2 linked regions of the Pedobacter ginsengisoli genome follow. The protein of the gene in region 1 interacts with the protein of each later gene in a pairwise test. Links are inferred from orthologs where the notes say so. Each region holds a gene or a part of one and is shown on either strand. Other genes may lie near its edges. The genes, in order: gyrA and gyrB.

Region 1 (3,437 bases):
TCAGATCCTTGATTTTTCTGTAGCTGTTGGTAATACTTTTATCCCCGCATATACAGAACTAATTGATAGAAACAGAGATAAAGAATTTGACGAGAAACAGCAAGAGTGGCAATATCTGCGACGAAGTCGTTATGCTGAATTTAATTTGGTGTATGATGCAGGAACAAAATTTGGTCTCGAAACCAATGGCAGAATTGAATCTATTTTAATGAGTTTGCCACCTATGGCCAAATGGATATACAATCATCAAACCCTTCCAAACAGTGATGAATCTTATACTTTAAGCAAGCTTAAAAAAGGTATAGAATGGGTCTGATAATAGCCTAATTTTTACGTTAAAATTTTTCCACAATGCGCCTTAATGGCGCTTTTTTTATTAGCTTCGCAAGGTTATAAGAATACCACATTTAAATCGTTCTTAAGGAACATTAATATTTATGGCAGAAGATTTAGAAAATCAAGAAAACGACAAAATAATAAGAATCGATATTGACGAGCAAATGAAATCAGCTTACATCGATTATTCGATGTCGGTTATCGTATCAAGGGCATTGCCTGACGTACGTGATGGATTAAAACCAGTACACCGCCGCGTGTTATACGGTATGCTCGATCTGGGATTAACAAACAATAAACCATATAAAAAATCTGCACGTATTGTAGGTGAGGTACTGGGTAAGTATCACCCACATGGTGACGCTTCTGTTTATAATACCATGGTAAGGATGGCCCAGGAATGGAGCTTACGTTATTTAATGGTTGAGGGACAGGGAAACTTTGGATCAATTGATGGTGACTTTCCTGCAGCAATGCGTTATACAGAGGCCCGTTTCCAAAAAATTGCAGAGGAAATGCTTGCCGACATTAATAAAGACACTGTAGATTTTCAGTTAAACTTTGATGATTCATTACAGGAGCCTACTGTGCTTCCTTCAAAAGTTCCAAACTTACTAATCAATGGTTCTTCGGGTATTGCTGTAGGTATGGCAACAAATATGCCTCCTCACAATATCACAGAGTCAATTAATGCAACCATAGCATACATTGAAAACAACGATGTTACAGTTGCAGAACTGATGAAACATATTAAAGCACCTGATTTTCCAACAGGGGCCATAATTTATGGTTATACTGGTGTTCAGGAAGCATTTGAAACAGGTAGAGGCCGTATAGTTATGCGTGCCAAAGCCGAAATTGAAGCTACGAAAGAACGGGAAACAATCATTGTAACTGAAATACCTTACCAGGTAAACAAAGCAATGATGATTGAGCGTACTGCTGAGCTTGTTGGAGAGAAAAAAATTGAAGGTATTTCGAATATTAAGGATGAGTCTAACAAAGACGGAATCCGTATTGTTTACGAAATTAAACGTGACGCAAATGCTTCAATTGTATTAAATAACTTATTTAAACAAACTGCCTTACAAACATCATTTAGTGTAAATAACATTGCACTGGTTAAAGGCAGACCACAATTATTAAATCTAAAAGACCTGATTCAGCATTTCGTTGAGCACCGTCACGAAGTAGTAATCCGCAGAACCAAGTTTGAATTAGCCGAAGCACAAAAACGCGCTCACATATTAGAAGGCTTGTTAATTGCCCTTGATCATTTAGATGAAGTAATTAACTTGATCCGTAGTTCTGATACACCAGAAGAAGCCAGACTAGGCTTAATGGAGAAATTTGGACTAAGTGATATTCAGGCCAGAGCCATCCTTGATATGACACTCCGCAGATTAACCGGTCTGGAGCGTGATAAAATTAAGGAAGAGTACAATGAGTTAATGAAAACTATAGAGTACTTACAATCTATTTTGGCAGATGAAGGTAAGCGTATGCAGATAATTGTTGAAGAGCTTACTGAAATGAGAGAAAAATACGGTGATGAGCGTAGAACTCAGATCGTACACTCTGCCGAAGACATGAGCATGGAAGACTTCATCGAGGATGAAGAAGTTGTAATTACTATTTCTCATGAGGGTTATATTAAACGTACTCCTGCAACTGAATATCGCACACAGGGCAGAGGCGGAAAGGGTTCAAAAGGAAGTGATTCAAGAAATGAAGACTTCATTGAGCACATGCTAATTGCATCTAATCACAACTACATGTTGTTCTTTACCGAAACAGGTCGCTGCTTCTGGTTAAGAGTATACGAAATTCCAGAGGGATCGAGGTTAAGTAAAGGAAGGGCTATCCAAAATATCATCAATATTCCTAAAGAAGAAAAAATTAAAGCCTTTATTAAGGTTAAAAATCTTAAGGATCAGGAGTACCTTGAAAATAACTATATCATCATGTGTACCAAAAAAGGAACAATTAAGAAAACTTCTTTGGAGGCATATTCAAGACCTAGAGTTAATGGTATCAATGCAATCAACATTAATGAGGGAGATCAGCTACTTGAAGCAAGTTTAACTACAGGAACCAGCGAAATTGTTATGGCATTGCGCTCTGGAAGGGCAATTCGCTTTAACGAAGAGAAGGTTAGACCAATGGGAAGAACTGCTACCGGGGTTCGTGGTGTAACACTTGCTCATGAAAATGATGAAGTTGTTGGCATGATTGCTGTTAATGATCCAGGAGCTACTGTTCTTGTTGTATCAGAAAAAGGTTATGGCAAACGTACCGATATAGAAGATTATCGTGTTACAAATAGGGGCGGTAAAGGTGTTAAAACCATTAACGTTACTGAGAAAACAGGAACGCTTGTTGCAATCAAAAACGTAACTGATTCTGATGACTTAATGATCATCAATAAATCAGGTATTGTTATTAGAATTGTTGTTAGCGAATTAAGAGTAATGGGACGAGCTACACAAGGTGTACGTTTAATTAACTTAAAAGGTAATGATGAGATTGCTTCAGTAGCCAGAATTGATCACGATGACGAAGAAACTGAAGAAGCAACTGAAAGCCATGTTGTAGTAGATGGTGAAGCTCTTGAAGCTGCTCCAGATGAGGATACTACTGAAGAAGAAACAAGCGATGAAGAAGCTGGAGATGATGCAGAAGACGAAACTGAAGACTAAAAATCATAATTGTTGAACATATATTAAATAAAATGAAAAAGATACTTTTTAGTTTATTATTTGTAGGTGTTGCCACACTTGCTAATGCACAAAAGAGTGAAATTGAAGCTGCAAAAAAACAATGGGCACTTTTGTCTTTAAATAAAGACAAAACCTTAGCCGACAATTTAAAAACTCTAAATGAAGGGCTGGCACACACAGATAAAGCAATTGCTCATGAGAAATCAAAAGACCTGGTTGAGTCTTGGTCGTACAGAGCATTATTTGCTTCGAGAATTGCATTAGTAGATTCACTTGATGCTGCTAATTCATCTGCAAATCAGAAAATTGCTGAAGAAGCAGTTGAAAAAGCAAAAGCCTTAGATACTAAAGGCAACGAAAAAGAAAATATCGAGAATGCAC
Region 2 (3,243 bases), 3.4 Mb from region 1 along the record:
GTGGAAATTGTTGTTTTTGGACAAAAGTTATTTGCCGTTGTTGATACGGGTGCATCAAGATCTGTTTTTGACAAAACTTTTGTTAAAGAACATCTTAAAGAGCTGGAACATAGCGAAGAAACACAAGCCACAACATTATTTTCAACCTCCAGCACATTACAGGCAGTTATTCCATCAGTAAAAATTGGCAGCTTGGTATTAAAAGATTATGAAACCGTAGCCCTTGATCTGGAAACTGTAAATCAGGCCTACGAAAACCTGGGCCACCCTCCTATTATCGGCATTTTAGGCAGTGATTTGCTATTGAAATACCAGGCAGTAATAAACTATAAAAAAATGAAACTTTATTTATATAAATAATTTTTTTGTTTTTTTATATAGGGATCAAATAGGGAGTTGATAGGGACTTAACAGGGATAAGAAAGGGAAAATTCCCTATTAAGTCTTTTTAAGATCCGTACTAAAACCTTTTATAAATTTTATATACAAGTTAATTTTCAGATTTTCTGAGCTTACCACAAATCAGCACTAAATATTGATTGCATAAAAAAAGAGCCCCTTAAACAGGAGCCCTTTTTTGTATTTATGAATGTTTAAAAGCTAAGCATCAATTTTAGCATATTTTGCATTTCTTTCAATAAACTCTCTTCTAGGAGCAACATCATCACCCATAAGCATAGAGAAAGTATGATCGCACTCTGCTGCATTTTCTATAGTGGCCTGCATTAAAGTACGTGTTGCAGGGTTTAGTGTAGTATCCCATAATTGTTCGGCGTTCATCTCACCCAAACCTTTATAACGCTGGATATGTACACTTTCTTCTTTACCTGCACCTTTTAATCGCTGTACGGCAGCATCGCGTTGCTGATCGTTCCAGCAATATTCAAATTCTTTCCCTTTTTTAACCTGATACAAAGGTGGAGCTGCAATATATACATAACCAGCCTCTATCAGCGCTTTCATATATCTGAAGAAGAATGTAAGAATTAAAGTAGTGATGTGAGATCCGTCGATATCAGCATCCGTCATGATTACAATTTTATGGTAACGAAGTTTAGTAAGGTTTAATGCTTTGTCATCTTCAGGAGTACCAATACTTACACCAAGTGCGGTAAACATATTTTTGATCTCATCATTCTCATAGATCTTATGTTCCATCGCTTTTTCAACGTTAAGGATCTTACCTTTTAGCGGAAGAATAGCCTGAAAGTTACGATCTCTGCCTTGTTTAGCAGTTCCACCTGCGGAGTCTCCCTCCACCAGGTATAGCTCGCATTTTTCCGGATCGCTATCTGAACAATCGGCAAGTTTACCCGGAAGGCCTGAGCCTCCCATAACACTCTTGCGTTGTACCATTTCGCGAGCTTTACGCGCCGCAGCACGGGCAGTAGCCGCAAGAATTACTTTGTTAACAATTGATTTGGCTTCTCTCGGATATTCTTCCAGGTAAATACCAAGGGCCTCACCCACAGCAATATCAACCGCACCCATAACCTCAGAGTTACCTAATTTGGTTTTGGTTTGACCTTCAAACTGAGGTTCCTGAACCTTAACAGAAATTACTGCAGTTAAGCCTTCTCTAAAGTCATCACCTGTAATTTCAAATTTAACACCTTTAAGCAATCCTGATTTATCAGCATATGCTTTTAAGGTTCTGGTTAAACCTCTTCTAAAACCGGCAATGTGTGTACCACCCTCATGAGTATTAATGTTGTTTACATACGAGTGAACGTTTTCTGCATAGCTGTCGTTGTATTGCAAAGCAAGTTCAACCGGAATGCCATTTTTAATTCCCTCAACATAAATTGGCTCAGCAATTAATGAAGGTCTGTTACCATCAAGGAATTGAACAAACTCTTTTAATCCTCCTTCAGAATGGAACAGCTCTGTACGGAAAGTTCCGTCGTTATTTAACTCGCGTTCATCTGTTAGTGTTAAACTGATACCTTTATTCAGGAAAGATAATTCTCTTAATCTAGAAGCCAGGGTATCATAACGATACTCAGTTGTTTGGGTAAAAATGGTTGCATCAGGAGTAAACGTAACTATTGTACCACGTTTATCGGTATCGCCAATAGATTTTACATCATACAACGGTTTACCAATGTTGTATTCCTGAACCCATATTTTTCCTTCTCTATGAACTTCTGCCCTTAAATGAGTTGACAATGCGTTTACGCAACTTACCCCCACACCATGTAAACCTCCCGATACTTTATAAGTATCTTTATCGAATTTACCGCCGGCGTGTAGCACCGTCATTACAATTTCAAGTGCCGATTTTTGCTCTTTTGTGTTAATTCCTGTCGGAATACCACGTCCGTTATCTTCAACCCTTATCGAGTTGTCTTTAAGAATATTTACATAAATGGTATCGGCATGTCCTGCCAATGCCTCATCAATCGAGTTATCTACAACCTCATACACCAAGTGGTGTAAACCTTTTACTCCTGTATCGCCTATATACATCGAAGGGCGCTTCCGCACCGCTTCTAAACCTTCTAAAACCTGTATATTATCTGCCGAATAATTTGAATTAGGATCCTTTTCTTCGCTCATATTTTTTAATAAAACAATTAGACTCAAATTTAACCATTTATGGCCAATTAACCGCAAATGTGGATAACTATTTGACATAAAACAGGTCAAAAACCTCCGAAAAAAAACAGTTCTTTAGGATACTAAATTTGAAATTTTATATTTGTTGAAATTTATAGCTCAGAAATGAGCAGGAGGATAGTTTATAACCCGGAAAAAACAAATTAAATATTAATGAAAACAAAATCAACATTAGGCAGTATAGCTACTGCTGTAGCCATAGTTTCTTTAATGGCATCATGTCAGAACAAAGAAGAAAAGGCCGGCGCAGCTGCGAAATCTGAGCCAACTACTGTTTCAAATAACGAGAAAATTGTTTACGTGAATTCAGATTCACTATTAACAAAATATCAGTATTTTAAAGACATTAAAGTAAAATTAGAAGCAAAATCTAAAACTGCACAAGCCGATCTGGGTGCTAAACAACAGGCATTTCAACGCGAGGTTGCTGCTTACCAACAACAAGCAAATACTTTACCTGCCGACCAAAGAGCTAAAACTGAAGAAAGATTAGCACGTAAACAACAGGAATTACAGGCTTATCAGCAAAATGCAGGTGCTGCGCTTCAAAATGAGCAGGCTTCTGAAAACGAAAAGCTATACGATAAAGTTGCTGATTACCTGAAAGGTTATGCAAAAAAGAAA

What was found.
Region 2: the proteins of gyrA (region 1) and gyrB interact in binary tests that used the Escherichia coli proteins (3 or more experiments, as listed by UniProt). The link is inferred for Pedobacter ginsengisoli from one-to-one orthologs.

What each region holds. Positions count from the first base shown.
Region 1 is NZ_CP024091.1:1,873,412-1,876,848, forward strand. What follows is about bases 137-3,236. They hold gyrA (DNA gyrase subunit A), read left to right. Parts: upstream 137-437; coding sequence 438-3,035; downstream 3,036-3,236. Other genes in these bases: hemF (oxygen-dependent coproporphyrinogen oxidase), read left to right, coding at 137-316; CPT03_RS07730 (tetratricopeptide repeat protein), read left to right, coding at 3,068-3,236. Outside these bases: more of hemF, read left to right, coding at 1-136; more of CPT03_RS07730, read left to right, coding at 3,237-3,437. UniProt on the Escherichia coli protein: A type II topoisomerase that negatively supercoils closed circular double-stranded (ds) DNA in an ATP-dependent manner to maintain chromosomes in an underwound state.
Region 2 is NZ_CP024091.1:5,241,177-5,244,419, reverse strand. What follows is about bases 81-2,986. They hold gyrB (DNA topoisomerase (ATP-hydrolyzing) subunit B), read right to left. Parts: upstream 2,560-2,986; coding sequence 601-2,559; downstream 81-600. Other genes in these bases: CPT03_RS22245 (OmpH family outer membrane protein), read left to right, coding at 2,773-2,986; CPT03_RS22255 (retropepsin-like aspartic protease), read left to right, coding at 81-360. Also shown: more of CPT03_RS22255, read left to right, coding at 1-80; more of CPT03_RS22245, read left to right, coding at 2,987-3,243. UniProt on the Escherichia coli protein: DNA gyrase negatively supercoils closed circular double-stranded DNA in an ATP-dependent manner to maintain chromosomes in an underwound state.